One region of the Pantoea dispersa genome, then DNA from elsewhere that is predicted to be linked to it. Evidence: predicted binding sites of a transcription regulator. Region 1 holds the regulator's gene; the other holds the start of a gene.

Region 1 (7,415 bases):
CTGACGGTGAAAATAGCGACAGTGACGGTCGGTCCAGTCCAGCATTGGGGCGATGGAGAAACGTTGCGAAGAGAATGTATCGGTCATGAAACGCAGTAAATCCGCAGTTAAGTGATGAGAAACTGCGCAATGATATCACAGCTGTGACGGGCGACACAGCCGCCCGTCATCGTGTGGTCAGAAGTTAAACCCGAGCTGCACCATGGCGCCCCAGGTATTGTCTTTGCCGACCGAACCGGCCAGGTCCAGATGCACCGCATTGTTGAACGGCGACACGCCGAGACCGGCCGTAAACACATCGGTGTCATTCGACTTCATATCCGCGCGATAGCCGGCACGCAGCGCCAGCCAGTCCAGCACGCGATATTCACCACCCACGCCAGCGTACTGACTGCTCTCCTGCGATTTAAAACGTTTGGTTTCCGTCAGATCAACATCGCCGGTCAGGGTAAAGGGTCCGCGATTCCACGCCAGGCCGGTGGTTACCAGTGGGCGAATCTGATACGTATCGCGATAGCCGTTAACCTCTTTGGTGTCGATATCGCGCGAGACCAGGTTCTGCCCGGTCACGCCGAAGGTCCAGTTCTCCGCGAAGTCGGTAGCGATACCGGCATCGACGTTGAAACCGGTATCGGTGCTGCGATAGCGGCTGTCGTTAATATCATTCTTGTCGTAGTTATAAACGCTGGCGGTGTAGTTATACAGCCAGGTTTTCTGCAGCTTTGGCGTGACGCCAACGGAGACCGGGTGACCGGCGATGGTGAACTCGTGCGCCATTGCGACGCCGTAATCGGTGATCAGGGCAGCCAGGCCGTTGGCACTGGAGCGCAGATTATTTTGGTCGCCCGGCAAGGGAATGCGGCCATTTGCGACCTGATCCAGATAATCGATATCGCTCTGTACCACGTTAGCGCGGATGTGCGCCGTGCCGTAGGCTTTGGTGATGAAGGCGAAAGGAAGGGTCTCGTTGGGAATGCTGACGGCTAACGCCACGCCTGCGGTGCCATTCGCTTTATCACCGCGCAGATCGCGCAGCTGATTGGCCATATCACCTGCCGCCGCTCTGACCTGAGGCGCGCCATTGATGATCTCCGGCAGCGTGATGTTGTTGATCACGTCACGATAGCGGTCCACCGTATCAGTAATTTCGTCTACGCGATCCACTAATTTGTCTTTGTCAGTAATCTGCACACCGGCTGAAGGAAAAATGATGCTGACGTTATCTTCAGGCTGCGCTTTGGTCATCAATGCCGGGTTAGCCAGCACTGCCGAGCTCCAGGTTGAGGAAGCGACACCGGTTCCCCCCATGGCATCGTTACGCGCATCGTACCAGGTGCCAGCAGCAAATGCTGACGTGGTAACAAATACCGCATTAAAACCAACAATATAAGCAATTTTCTTGCGTCTGAATAATGTCTTCACCATGAGTCTGCCATCACCTTTTAATTGTCGTGGACTGTCTCTACGACGGAATAGTTTATTAGCCCTATTCTGAACGCTGGCTAACGCTTTATTGCTGTGAATTGAAAGGAATTAGCATTGCTATTCGCAGAATTGGTCACGCCCGCACCATTCTGCTGTTGTTTTATGCAGAAATATGAACGTCAGCTAAATTGATGCCAGAAATTACTTAAAACCTTTTGAACCATAGCCACTAAGTCAGTGAGTTGCAAAGCAAAAAGATGGGTTAACCTGTGAGAAAAAACTCAGGAAGGAAAAGCATGGCTTAACAGAAGGAGGTACCAGGACGTAACGCGGCAGATAAGTGGCTGAAAGCCGGACATTTCCTGGATGATATAAGGTAAAAAAGCAATGTCAGCAGCGTAAAAGTTTGTGTGATAAAATAACATCACCCATCACCTGGAGAATGCTTATGCCAAACCTCACGCCCGAACAACTGCTCACGCAGGCTGAATCTCTGTGCCTTGACCGTGGCGTGCGCCTCACTACGCAGCGCGCAGAAGTGCTGCGCCTGATGGCGGAGCAGAACGGTTCCATTAGCGCTTACGATTTGCTGGACCAGCTGCGCATCAGTGAACCCCAGGCGAAACCACCGACTATTTATCGCGCGCTGGATTTCCTGCTGGAGCAGGGATTTATTCATCGGGTAGAGTCAAATAACAGTTATGTGGTGTGCCACCATTTCGACGAGCCGGCGCACACATCGGTGATGCTGGTGTGCGACAACTGTGCCGCCGTCAGTGAGAAGCACGCGCACGGCGTGGAAAAGATCATTGCCGGGTTGGCCGATCAGGCAGGTTTTACCTTACGTCATAGCGTTATTGAGGCGCACGGCCTGTGTGAAAACTGTGCCGAAGTGGCGGCCTGCACGCAGCCGGGTAGCTGTCAGCACGATCATGAAGTGGAAAGTAAGAAGAAGGTGCGTAAAGGGTAACTGGCACGTCCGTGTGCCAGGCCGATCGTAACGATCAGCGGGTAGGAGCATCATCCTTAAAGCGGGAGACTTACCAGCGGTAATCTTTGTTTTGACTTTCCCAGTCTTTCAATTCACGTTCAGCTTCATCTTTGGCGTAACCGTAACGTTCCTGGATTTTACCCACCAGCTGATCGCGTTTCCCCTCGATCACGGTCAAATCGTCGTCGGTCAACTTGCCCCATTTCTCTTTAAACTTCCCTTTAAACTGCTTCCAGTTTCCGCTCGCTTCGTCTTTGTTCATAACAATCCTCCACGTCTTCCTGAGTGAGATGGTGTATTTCTCATGTAATGCCGGAAATAACCATATAACGCGCTACTTATCTGCGCCGTTTGAGATAATTATAGTAGCCGCTTCGGATTGTGCACGGAATTACAGATTATTCTGGTGCCTGCGCTGCGCTTATGGCTGGCTGAACCAGCTGTCACGCTGCCAGTGGCGGCGCCACATCCACCCCAGAGTCAGGCCACGCAGCGCCAGAAACACCGTGATCGCCAGCCATAAACCGTGATTCCCTAACCACGGCAGCGTCAGCAAAGTGATACCGAAACCGGCTGCTGCCATGATCATGCTGTTACGCATTTCGCGGCCGCGTGTCGCGCCGATGAACATACCGTCCAGCAGATAACACCAGACGCCGATCAGCGGTAAAATTACCTGCCACAGCAGAAAGCGATCGGCCATCTCACGCAACGGTTGCAGCGAGGTAAGCAGCGCAACAATGTGCGGGCCGCTGAGCGCATAAATAAGCGCAAACAGCAGCGCAACGATACCCGCCTGACGACAGGCGGCATGCCAGATCAGCAGCAGCTGGCTGCGATCTTTTGCCCCTACCGCTTCACCCGAGCAGGCTTCCACCGCGTAAGCAAAGCCGTCCAGCGCATAGGCAGTAAACGTCAGGAACATCAACAGCACCGCATTAACCGCGACCACATCCGGTCCGATGCGTGCACCCAGCAGGGTCAGCGAGGCGAAGCAGATCTGCAGCATGAGCGAGCGCAGCATGATGTCGCGATTAAGGCGAAATAACCGTGCCGCGTCACCGCGCCAGCTGTTTTTCAGCAGTTTGAAATCGATACCGCGCAGTTTCAGCACGCGCGCCACCATCCATAATCCCACTGCCAGCGTCACGTATTCGGCCAGCGCCGTGGCGGCGGCAGCACCGGCAACGCCCCAGTGCAGTTTCAGCACCAGCAGCAGATCGAGCAGGATGTTGACCAGGTTTCCGACAAGCAGCAGCACCATCGGCGCACGCGCATACTGCACGCCCAGCAGCCAGCCGAGAATCACCAGGTTAGCCAGCGTAGCCGGTGCGCTAAGCCAGCGGATTTCAATGAAGATCTGCGCCTGCTGCTGGACTTCCGCGCTGCCGCCCATCAGCGTTGCCGCCAGGCTACTGGCAGGAGAACGCAGCAGCGCCAGCAACAACCCGGCGGCGAGGGCGATCAGCAGCGGCTGCATCAGTGCGCGCGCCAGTGCCTGTTTATCGCCGGCCCCGAACGCCTGTGCGGTTAAACCGGTGGTGCTCATACGCAGAAACAGCAGCAGCATAAAGATGAAGCTGGTTGCCGTGGTGCCTACGGCCACGCCGCCGAGGTAGATCGGGCTATCAAGATGGCCAATCACGGCGGTATCGACCACGCCGAGCAGCGGCACGGTGATATTGGAGAGGATCATTGGCAACGCCAGTCGCCACAGCGCTTTATCAGAAGAGGAAAATAGCTGCATCAGCCCCATCCCGAGGGTTACGGTGGTCGGCCTGAGCGAGCGCCTTACGGGCCGGGAACAAAAGTATGATTAGAGCAGACTGCGGACAGCGCGCGAGCGCCGCCGCAGCGGGGGAGATCAACCGGGTTTCAGAGCCACTCGCCGTTGCGCACGATGCCTACGGCCAGCCCTTCCACGGTTAGCGACTGTTCACGGGTATCCACGACAATCGGCTGGAAATCATTGTTTTCCGGCAGCAGCTGGACAATCGCGCCCTGCTTCTTCCAGCGTTTCACCGTGACTTCATCATCGATACGCGCAACCACCACCTGGCCATTGCGCACTTCCTGCGTTTTATGCACCGCGAGCAGATCACCGTCCATAATGCCGATATCTTTCATCGACATACCGCTGACGCGCAGCAGGAAATCGGCAGAGGGTTTGAACAGGTTGGCGTCAACCTGATAGTGGGCTTCGATATGTTCCTGCGCCAGCAGCGGTTCACCGGCGGCGACGCGACCGATCAGTGGCAGCCCTTCACTCGCCTCTTCTTCCATCAGCAGGCGGATACCGCGCGATGCACCGGAGACGATTTCAATGACACCTTTACGCGCCAGCGCTTTCAGGTGCTCTTCAGCAGCGTTAGGCGAGCGGAAGCCCAGTTGCGAAGCAATTTCAGCACGCGTTGGCGGCATGCCGGTCTGATTAATATGGTCGCGAATCAGGTCATAGACCTGTTGCTGCCTGCTGGTTAACGCTTTCATCCCGCCCCCTGGTTGTTTATACAGTCGCTGTGAGTATATACAGGTATTGGCGAAATGAAAACCGAAACAGAGGGAAAAATCAGCGGCTTGATGAATGTGGAATGTTTATCGCAAATGCGACCAAAGCAGCGCGATCCAGACAAACAGAGCCAGTAAGATAGCCAGCAGTACCGCCGCCGAGCCCATGTCTTTGGCGCGTCCCGCCAGCGGATGGCGCTCCTGACCGATGCGGTCCACCACGGCTTCGATGGCACTATTAAGGATCTCAACAATGACCACCAGCACCACCGAGCCAATCAGCAACACACGCGTAATGGCATCGACATCCAGCCAGCAGGCAATGGCAACCGCGACCAATGCGGCAATCGCTTCCTGGCGAAAAGCGGCTTCATGCTGCCAGGCAGCGCGCAGCCCCTGCCAGGAATAACCGGCGGCTTTAATGATTCTCAGGAAACCGGTGACGTTATTTGCCATGTTGTGGAACCCTTAACTGTTTTTGACGTCAATGTCTGGGCGCGCGAGGTGGCACAGCCACAGATCTTCGCCGCACTTTCTGGTATGCTTGCCGCGCTTTGCTAACAAGAGGCTTCAAGTTGTCTATGTCAGGTTGGCGTAAACTCTATTACAAATTGTTGAATTTACCACTCTCTATTTTGGTAAAAAGTAAGGTCATTCCGACCGATCCGATCTCGGAACACGGTATCGATCCGACCCGTCCGGTGATGTATGTTTTGCCTTATGATTCAAAGGCAGACCTGCTCACGCTACGCGCACAGTGCCTGAAGCACGATCTGCCGGATCCGCTGGCGCCGCTGGAGATTGACGGCACCCTGCTGCCGCGCCACGTATTTATTCACGATGGGCCGCGCGTCTTCCCCTATTTCGTGGCGAACCCGGAGTCGGTCAAGCTGTTCCATGACTATCTCGATCTGCACCGCAACAATGCGGCGCTGGACGTACAGATGCTGCCGGTTTCCGTGATGTTTGGCCGGGCGCCAGGCCGTGAAATTCAGGGCGAACCGACGCCACATCTGCGTATTCTTAACGGTATACAGAAGTTCTTTGCCATCCTGTGGCACGGCCGCGACAGCTTTGTCCGCTTCTCACCCACGGTTTCACTGCGTCAGATGGCCACCGAACACGGTACCGATCAGTCGATCGCGCAGAAGCTGGCACGTGTCGCGCGCATTCATTTTGCCCGCCAGCGGCTGGCAGCCGTCGGCCCGCGTCTGCCGGCACGCCAGGATCTGTTCAACAAGCTGCTGCAATCCAAAGCGATTGAGAAAGCGGTTGAAGACGAAGCGCGCAGCAAGAAGATTTCGCATGAAAAAGCGCAGCAGAACGCCATCGAAATGATGGAAGAAGTGGCGGCGGATTTCTCGTACGAAGCGATCCGCGTGACTGACCGTGTGATGGGCTGGCTGTGGAGTCGGCTCTATCAGGGCATTAACGTGCACGGCGGCGAACGCGTGCGCCAGCTGGCGCAGGATGGTCACGAAATTGTTTACGTGCCCTGCCACCGCAGCCACATGGATTATCTGCTGCTGTCCTACGTGCTCTATCATCAGGGCCTGGTACCGCCGCACATTGCTGCCGGTATCAATCTCAACTTCTGGCCAGCCGGACCGATTTTCCGTCGCCTCGGTGCCTTCTTTATTCGTCGTACCTTCAAAGGCAACAAGCTCTACTCCACGGTGTTCCGCGAGTATCTGGGCGAGCTGTTCAGCCGCGGCTATTCGGTTGAGTATTTTGTTGAAGGCGGGCGCTCACGTACTGGCCGTCTGCTCGACCCGAAAACCGGCACGCTGTCGATGACGTTACAGGCGCTGCTGCGCGGCGGCAGCCGTCCTATCACCTTTGTGCCAATCTACATCGGTTATGAGCACGTGATGGAAGTCGGCACTTATGCCAAAGAGCTGCGCGGTGCCGCAAAAGAGAAAGAGGGCTTTATGCAGATGGTGCGCGGCCTGCGCAAGCTGCGTAACCTCGGCCAGGGCTATGTGAACTTCGGTGAGCCGCTGTCGCTGGTTAACTATCTCAACAAACAGGTTCCGGAGTGGCGTGAAGCGATTGACCCTATTGATCCTCAGCGTCCGGCGTGGATGACGCCGGTGGTGAACGATATCGCGGCACGTCTGATGGTACGCATCAACGAAGCCGGCGCGGCCAACGCCATGAACCTGTGCGTGACCGCGCTGCTGGCATCGCGCCAGCGTTCGCTGACGCGTGAACAGCTGACGGAACAGCTGGAGTGCTACACCCAGCTGCTGCGCAATGTGCCGTACTCACCCGAGTCAACCGTGCCGGATCTCAGCGCTGAAGCGCTGCTCGATCACGCCATGGGCATGAACAAGTTCGAGACCGAGCAGGACAGTATTGGCGAGATCATCATTCTGCCGCGTGAGCAGGCGGTGCTGATGACCTACTACCGCAACAACATCCACCATATGCTGGTGATGCCGTCGCTGATTGCCGCTATCGTGCAGCAGCATCGGGAGATCAGCGAGGC
Region 2 (7,415 bases), 1.1 Mb from region 1:
GCGGATTCTGCTGCACAAAGCGGTTGGCAATGTCACCGATGCGATCGTTGAAGCGGTAGGTGGTATCCAGCACGCAGCGGTCGCCTTCGCCAAAATAGTGATGAAACGCGGTGGTCAGGCTCATCTCCGCGCCGCTAAAGCGATAGATCGCCTGCCAGTCATCGCCGACCGCAAACAAACTGGTGCGCTTATTTTGCTGACGCAGCGCGCTGAGCAGCGCCGCCCGCTGCGGGGAAATATCCTGAAATTCATCCACCAGAATGTGCTTCCACGGGCTGATAAAGCGCCCCTTCTCCAGCACAGCGATCGCCTGGTGGATCAGCCCGGAGAAATCCACCGCGCCCTCGGCTTTCAGTGCGCTTTTCCATGCTTTCAGCAGCGGCGCCATCAGCCTGACGCGCTTCGTAAAATTGTCGCGCAGCGGCTCTGGCACATCGGCAATCATCGCCGCCTGCGCGCCGCCGTGCAGGCGCATCAGGCCGAGCCAGCGCTCCAGCCGCACCGCAAGACGCTGCGCCAGTTTGTCATCCTGCCAGAACGGACCTTCCGGCACGTCCCACGCCAGCTCTTCCTGCAACCACTGTCGCCAGCCGCTGGCCTGCGCCTTTTTGCTGTTGCACTGCTCGCGCCAGTTTTCGATCAGCAACTGACGTCGCGCGCTGCTGTCACTTTCCAGCCGGCTGATGACCGGCTGCTTATTGCTGCCTTCACGAATGATGTGCAGCGCCAGCGCGTGGAACGTACGCGCCTGAATCGCGCTCTCACCCAGCCGCGTCTGGATCCGATCGTTCATCTCTTCCGCCGCCTGGCGACCAAAAGCCAGCAGCAGGATTTGCTCCGGCTGTGCCAGCTTGCGCTGTATCAGCCAGCCGGCGCGCGCCACCAGCACCGAGGTTTTACCGCTGCCCGCGCCGGCCAGCACCAGCAGCGCATCCTCGCCGTTGACCACCGCCTCACACTGCGATGGATTGAGCGGCGTGGTTTCGACGGTGGAGAAGAAGGCGTGATTATCGCTGATCACCCGCGCGCTCCACTCGCGGTTGCGCTGCCGAATCGCGTTCTCGCCCTGCTCGAGCCACTGCTGGCAAAAGCGCCACAGCGTGCGGCAGTTATCAAACTCTTCCAGCCTTGCCAGCGGCAGCGGTAAGGCGGAAAACTGGCGCGTGATGGTCTCTTTTACCGCAGCCAGCTCGCTGCGCTTCAGCCAGCGATCCTGGCCGGTAAACGCGACGATCTCCTGCTGCAGCGCACTCAGCACCTGCGCGCTGATTTCGCTCATCTCGAGGCTCCACTGCTGCCACGCCTGCTGCAGGTAATGGTAAAAACGCTGGGTTTCCTGCCACTCGGTGCCGTGCAACCGCACCACTTTCTCTTCCGGTAACAAGAACTCCAGCTCGCCCCACACCAGGCCGCGTTTACAGGTGATACCGATCAGCTGATTAAACGGGATCAGGTACTCATGGCGATCGCCGCTGACTTCCACACCGGCAGCCAGCAGTCGCACCCGGTTATAGGGATGCTGTGCCAGCCGTTTGCCCATGGATGTTGCTTTTAGTTCCATCTCCGCACCGTCATGTGGAATTCAATTATCGCGCAGTTTACCTGTCAGACCCTTAGCGCTCCAGCCTTAAAACACGCTAAACTGGGCGACACATATTGCGGATTGCAAAAGGAAAATCGCGTTATGCGCACCGTGCTTAATATTCTGAATTTTGTTCTTGGCGGCTTTATCACCACCCTCGGCTGGCTGCTGGCCACGCTGATCAGCATCGTGCTGATCTTTACCCTGCCGCTGACCCGCTCCTGCTGGGAGATCACCAAACTGTCCCTGCTGCCGTTTGGCAACGAAGCGGTTCACGTTGACGTGCTGCGCCCGGAGAGTAAAAGCCACGTGCTGAACGCTGGCGGCACCTTCCTCAACCTGTTCTGGCTGATCTTCTTTGGCTGGTGGCTGTGCCTGATGCACATTTCGACCGGCATCCTGCAGTGTCTGAGCATCATCGGTATTCCGACCGGCATTGCCCACTTCAAAATCGCCGCTATCGCGCTGTGGCCGGTAGGTCGTCGCGTGGTGTCAGTGGAAGAAGCGCAGGCGGCGCGTGACGCCAACGCGCGGCGCCGCTACTGAGGCTGAAGATGATGCCTGACGCTATGCCCGGCTGGCGCCGTTATCTGTTCAACAGCAGCCTGCGCTACCTGCTGCGCATCTTCTTCGCGCTGGCCGGCTGTGCCGCCGTTCCCTGGTGGCTGCAGCAGATTGAGTGGACCATCCCGCTGACGCTCGGCGTCGTGGCGGCGGCGCTGGCCGATCTTGACGATCGCTGGACCGGCCGCGTGCGCAACCTGCTCATCACGCTAGTATGCTTCTGCATTGCCTCGGTCTCGGTCGAGCTGCTGTTTCCGCACCCGTGGCTGTTTGCTATCGGTCTGGCGCTCTCCAGCTGGGGATTTATTCTGCTGGGCGCGCTGGGGCAGCGCTACGCCACCATTGCGTTTGGTGCCCTGCTGATCGCGGTGTACACCATGCTGGGCATTGGCCTGTTTCCGCAGTGGTGGATGCAGCCGGCGCTGCTGCTGATTGGCGCGCTGTGGTACAACCTGCTGACCTTTATCGGCCACCTGATGTTTCCGGTGCGCCCGGTGCAGGAGCAGCTGGCCGCCAGCTTTTCCCAGCTGGCGCGCTATCTGGAAGCCAAGGCCAATCTGTTTGATCCCGACGGCGGTGAGCAGGATGACGCGGCGCTGATCGCCACCGCGATGGTCAATAGCCAGCTGGTGGCGCAGCTCAACCTGACGAAAACCACCATTCAGAGCCGTTTACGCGGCGACCGCGGCTCGCGCAGTACGCGGCGCAGCCTGCATTACTATTTTGTGGCGCAGGATATTCACGAGCGCGCCAGCTCGTCGCATCTGCAATATCACCTGCTGCGCGATGACTGGCGCTACAACGAGGTGCTGTTTCGCTTTCAGCGACTGCTGAACATGCAGGCGCAGGCCTGTCGCCAGCTGGCAGAGAATATCGTGCTGCGCCAGCCGTGGCACCACGATAGCCATTTTGCGCGCAGCTTTGAACGGCTGGAGACCGCCCTGCAGCGCCTGCAACATAACGATCCGCAGGCGACGCACATTCGTCCGCTGTTCTGGTTGCTGCGCAACTTACGCGCCATTGATGCGCAGCTGGCGTCGATCGAATCAGAGCAGCGGCTGGCAGAACCGCTGACGCAGAGCGATCACCATCTGTCGCGCGAAGGCTTGAGTGGCTGGGCGGATATCCGGCTGCGCCTCAGTCGCCATCTGAGTCCGACCTCGGCGTTGTTCCGCCACGCGGTGCGCATGTCGCTGGTGCTGTGCGTGGGGTACGCCTTCATTCAGCTTACCGGCCTGCATCGCGGCTACTGGATACTGCTGACCAGCCTGTTTGTCTGCCAGCCTAACTACAACGCCACACGCCGGCGGCTGGCGCTACGTATTGGCGGAACCCTGGCCGGTATTGCGATTGGCCTGCCGGTGCTGTGGCTGGTGCCCTCTATCGAGGGCCAGTTGGTTTTGATTGTGCTGAGCGGCGTGCTGTTTTTTGCCTTCCGCCAGATTCAGTACGCGCAGGCGACGCTGTTCATCACCCTGCTGGTGCTGCTGTGCTTCAATCTGCTGGGTGAAGGCTTTGATGTCGCCCTGCCGCGCGTGGTGGATACCTTGCTCGGCTGTGGCCTGGCCTGGCTGGCGGTGGCGTTTGTCTGGCCTGACTGGCGTTTCCGCCAGCTGACGACGGTTGCCGATCGCACGCTGAATGCCAACTGTCGTTATCTTGATGCCATCCTGGAACAGTATCATCAGGGTAAAGATAACCGTCTCGCCTACCGTGTGGCGCGCCGTGACGCGCACAACGCCGATGCAGAACTGGCGTCCGTGGTGTCCAATATCAGCGGCGAACTGAAGCAACAGCCGCCGCTGCGCGAGAATGCGTTCCGTCTGATGTGCCTCAACCACTCGTTTCTCAGCTACATCTCAGCGCTGGGCGCGCACCGGGAGCGGCTGACGCAGGGCGAACTGCTGACGCTTTTAGATGACGCGGTATGCTTCGTCGAGGATGTGCTGCAGATCGATCGCGTCAGCGAAGCGCAGGCGGAAACGATGCAGCAGGCACTGATGCAGCGCCTGAGCGCGCTGAAAACCAGTGAGGAGGCGCAGGCACCGCTGGTGTTGCAGCAGCTGGGGCTGCTGATTGCGCTGCTGCCGGAAATTGCCCGTCTGCGCCGCACCCTCGCTGCCGCTTAAGGCAACAGGCGCTCCGCCGCGGCGTGCTGGCGGAGCGTTTCCTGATACCAGGCGCTCAACTCTTCACGTACCGCCGCCGGCAAAGCGGCCTGGTGATGCCCGGAAATGGCGCCTTCCAGTGCCAGCAGCGTTTTCAGGCCGATATCTTTATTCACCGCCCGCAGCTTCAGCCAGCTCTGACGCGAGCCCATTTCATACAGCAAGCGAACAGAATTGATCCCGACTTTGTGCAGCATCAGCTCCATGCGCAGGCTGAGATTGGGCAGATCTTTCAGCCTGAGCAAGACAAGTCTGTTCGCCGCCTCGGCGCGCGCCGCAGACAGCGAACTGGCCGATAAGCGCAGCAGCTGATCGGCGTCCTGCCAGAGCTGTTTATCCACTTTGTAGTAGCTGAGCGTCACCGGCATGCCGCGCTTGCGGTATATCAACGGTTCCAGCGGGCGCTGTGCGGCATAGTGCTGTAGCGCCTCGCTGGCGCGCAGATAGAGCGCATCCTCATTGATGTAAGCAAACACCACCTTTTCGACCGCCAGCGCGTAACCACCAAACTGGGTGCGCGATTCAATTTTTCCCAATGCCGCTAACTGGGCTTTGGACTGCTCAACCACCGGATTATTTTTCTTCATAACGTCCCCTTTTCCTCATTCCTTGCGCGGGAAATTTCCTATAAAAAGCTCAGAGATTCATCTGGTTAGAAGATAGAAAAAACGATTTAGCTGTTCAATGAATAAAAGCGGCAACGCGCCGATCTTGTGCGGAATTTGCGAGGCATTTTCAGAAATTGAGGTTGATCTTTATCCAGGAACTCATTACTGTATATTCATACAGTTCATTACTGAGTGATTAAAATATGCGTACTCAATACTCTGGCCCTGCTGATCGTGCTCACCGTTTCGCTGCGACGGGCTTAACGCAACCTTCTCTGGGTGGTATTACTGAACTGCGTTATAGCGAGCAGCCCGGCATCATGCCGCTGCTGTTACTGCCAGTCCTCAAGCAGCTGAGCACCCAGTCACGCTGGCAGCTGTGGCTGACGCCAGCGCACAAACTGAACCGCAGCTGGATGCAGCAGTCAGGATTACCGCTGGAAAAGAGTATGCATATTACGGAATCCGAGCGTTTAAGCACGGTTGAGAGCATGGTGAAAGCGTTGCGCACCGGCAACTACAGCGTGGTACTTGCCTGGATTCCTTATGAATTGAGCAATGAAGAGCGCCTGGAACTTGAGCAGGCAGCCGCCGAAGGCGAAGCGCTGGGGTTGATTATGCGTCCTCAGGGGCGGGATCTTGCTCTGTCCAGACAGCCAAACAGCGCAAAAATTCCCTCTGATTTGTTTCATTAAGTAAAACTAAGATTTTTCTCACGCTATTTTTTCACAAAGTTGCAGCTAAGCCACTGATTCTTTTCCCGCCAGCTATGACAATGGCTTAGCCGCATTTTTCTTTTCTGGTAGCGAAAATTTTGCCATGTCATTTGTTAAAATGTGTGTATAAATCCCTGTTTTTTTATCCGCTGACGTCACATCATACTTGTAAGTTTCCAATCTCGTTGTAGACTTTACCTCGCCAGGGTGCTCAATAACCTCCGTTTTTTCGGTAGAGTCATAAGCGAGCGTTTAGACCCGGCGAAGGATTACAACCAAGAGCAACCTTTTTGCTCATTGCCTATTTGGATGATAACGAGGCGCAAAATGAAAAAGACAGCTATCGCAATTGCAGTGGCACTGGCTGGCTTCGCTACCGTAGCGCAGGCCGCTCCTAAAGATGACACCTGGTACACCGGTGCTAAACTGGGCTGGTCTCAGTATCACGATACTGGTTACTACGGTAACGGTTACGAAAACAACGACGGTCCAACTCACGAATCTCAGCTGGGCGCAGGTGCTTTCCTGGGCTACCAGGCTAACCCATACCTGGGCTTCGAGCTGGGCTACGACTGGCTGGGCCGTATGCCGAACAAAGGCAACGTGACCAATGGCGCATTCAAAGCACAGGGCGTTCAGCTGGCAGCTAAACTGAGCTACCCAATTGCTGACGATCTGGACGTGTACACCCGTCTGGGCGGCATGGTATGGCGTGCTGATTCAACTCAGACCAACCCAGACAACGGCCGCATCAGCAACCACGACACCGGCGTTTCTCCGCTGGCTGCTGTTGGTGTTGAATACGCACTGACCAAAAACTGGGCGACTCGCCTGGACTACCAGTGGGTTAACAACATCGGTGACGCAGGTACCGTTGGTGCGCGTCCAGACAACAGCATGCTGAGCGTCGGCGTTTCTTACCGTTTCGGTCAGGACGAAGCTGCAGCTCCAGTTGTTGCTCCAGCGCCAGCTCCGGCTCCGGTTGTTGAAACCAAGCGTTTCACTCTGAAGTCTGACGTGCTGTTCACCTTCAACAAATCTACCCTGAAGCCAGAAGGCCAGCAGGCTCTGGATCAGCTGTACAGCCAGCTGAGCTCAATGGATCCGAAAGACGGTTCTGTTGTGGTTCTGGGCTTCACCGACCGCATCGGTTCAGACCAGTACAACCAGAAACTGTCTGAGAAACGTGCTCAGTCTGTTGTCGACTACCTGGTATCTAAAGGTATCCCGGCTAACAAGATCTCTGCACGTGGCATGGGTGAATCTAACCCAGTTACTGGCAACACCTGTGACAGCGTGAAAGGCCGCAATGCCCTGATCGACTGCCTGGCGCCAGACCGTCGCGTAGAAATCGACGTGAAAGGTATCAAAGACGTTGTAACTCAGCCACAGGCTTAAGTTATCGCGCAATAAAAAACCCCGCTTCGGCGGGGTTTTTTTTGGCTTTTTATCACACGCAATTTTTTGCTATTCGTTATCCGCGCCGCCTTTACCCAGAATCGCCTGCAGATCCTGCTTCAGCGTCGACATCTGACTGGCATACTTCTCTTTGCGTTCTGCATCTTCGATTAGCTGAACAATGGTCTCTGACAGGGTGCTGTTACGACGCTGCGCCAGACCGGCCAGACGCTGCCACACCAGATACTCCAGATCGATCGATTTTTTCCGCGTGTGCTGATGCTCTGCGTTGAAATGGCGTTTGCGCCGCGCGCGTATGGTCTGCTTCAGACGGTTTTCCAGCTCCGGATGGATATGCTTTGCGATCCAGTCACCGACC

The links. The regulator LexA, encoded in region 1, represses DNA repair genes until DNA is damaged. The targets are predictions, from matches to a motif close to TNCTGTATGTACATACAGNA.
Region 2: sulA (SOS-induced cell division inhibitor SulA) is a predicted target of LexA. The motif match lies at 5,086-5,105, and genes of this name have one in related genera.

What each region holds. Positions count from the first base shown of each region.
Region 1 is NZ_CP082346.1:3,604,368-3,611,782, forward strand. Features, by position in the region: gene dusA (tRNA dihydrouridine(20/20a) synthase DusA) at 1-87, opposite strand, end outside; gene K7H94_RS16865 (conjugal transfer protein TraF) at 178-1,425, opposite strand; gene zur (zinc uptake transcriptional repressor Zur) at 1,874-2,395, shown strand; gene K7H94_RS16875 (CsbD family protein) at 2,466-2,678, opposite strand; gene dinF (MATE family efflux transporter DinF) at 2,838-4,163, opposite strand; gene lexA (transcriptional repressor LexA) at 4,292-4,906, opposite strand; gene K7H94_RS16890 (diacylglycerol kinase) at 5,012-5,380, opposite strand; gene plsB (glycerol-3-phosphate 1-O-acyltransferase PlsB) at 5,506-7,415, shown strand, end outside.
Region 2 is NZ_CP082346.1:2,521,785-2,529,199, forward strand. Features, by position in the region: gene helD (DNA helicase IV) at 1-1,561, opposite strand, end outside; gene K7H94_RS11835 (YccF domain-containing protein) at 1,685-2,128, shown strand; gene yccS (YccS family putative transporter) at 2,137-4,275, shown strand; gene K7H94_RS11845 (TfoX/Sxy family DNA transformation protein) at 4,272-4,901, opposite strand; gene sulA (SOS-induced cell division inhibitor SulA) at 5,126-5,617, shown strand; gene ompA (porin OmpA) at 5,966-7,036, shown strand; gene matP (macrodomain Ter protein MatP) at 7,106-7,415, opposite strand, start outside.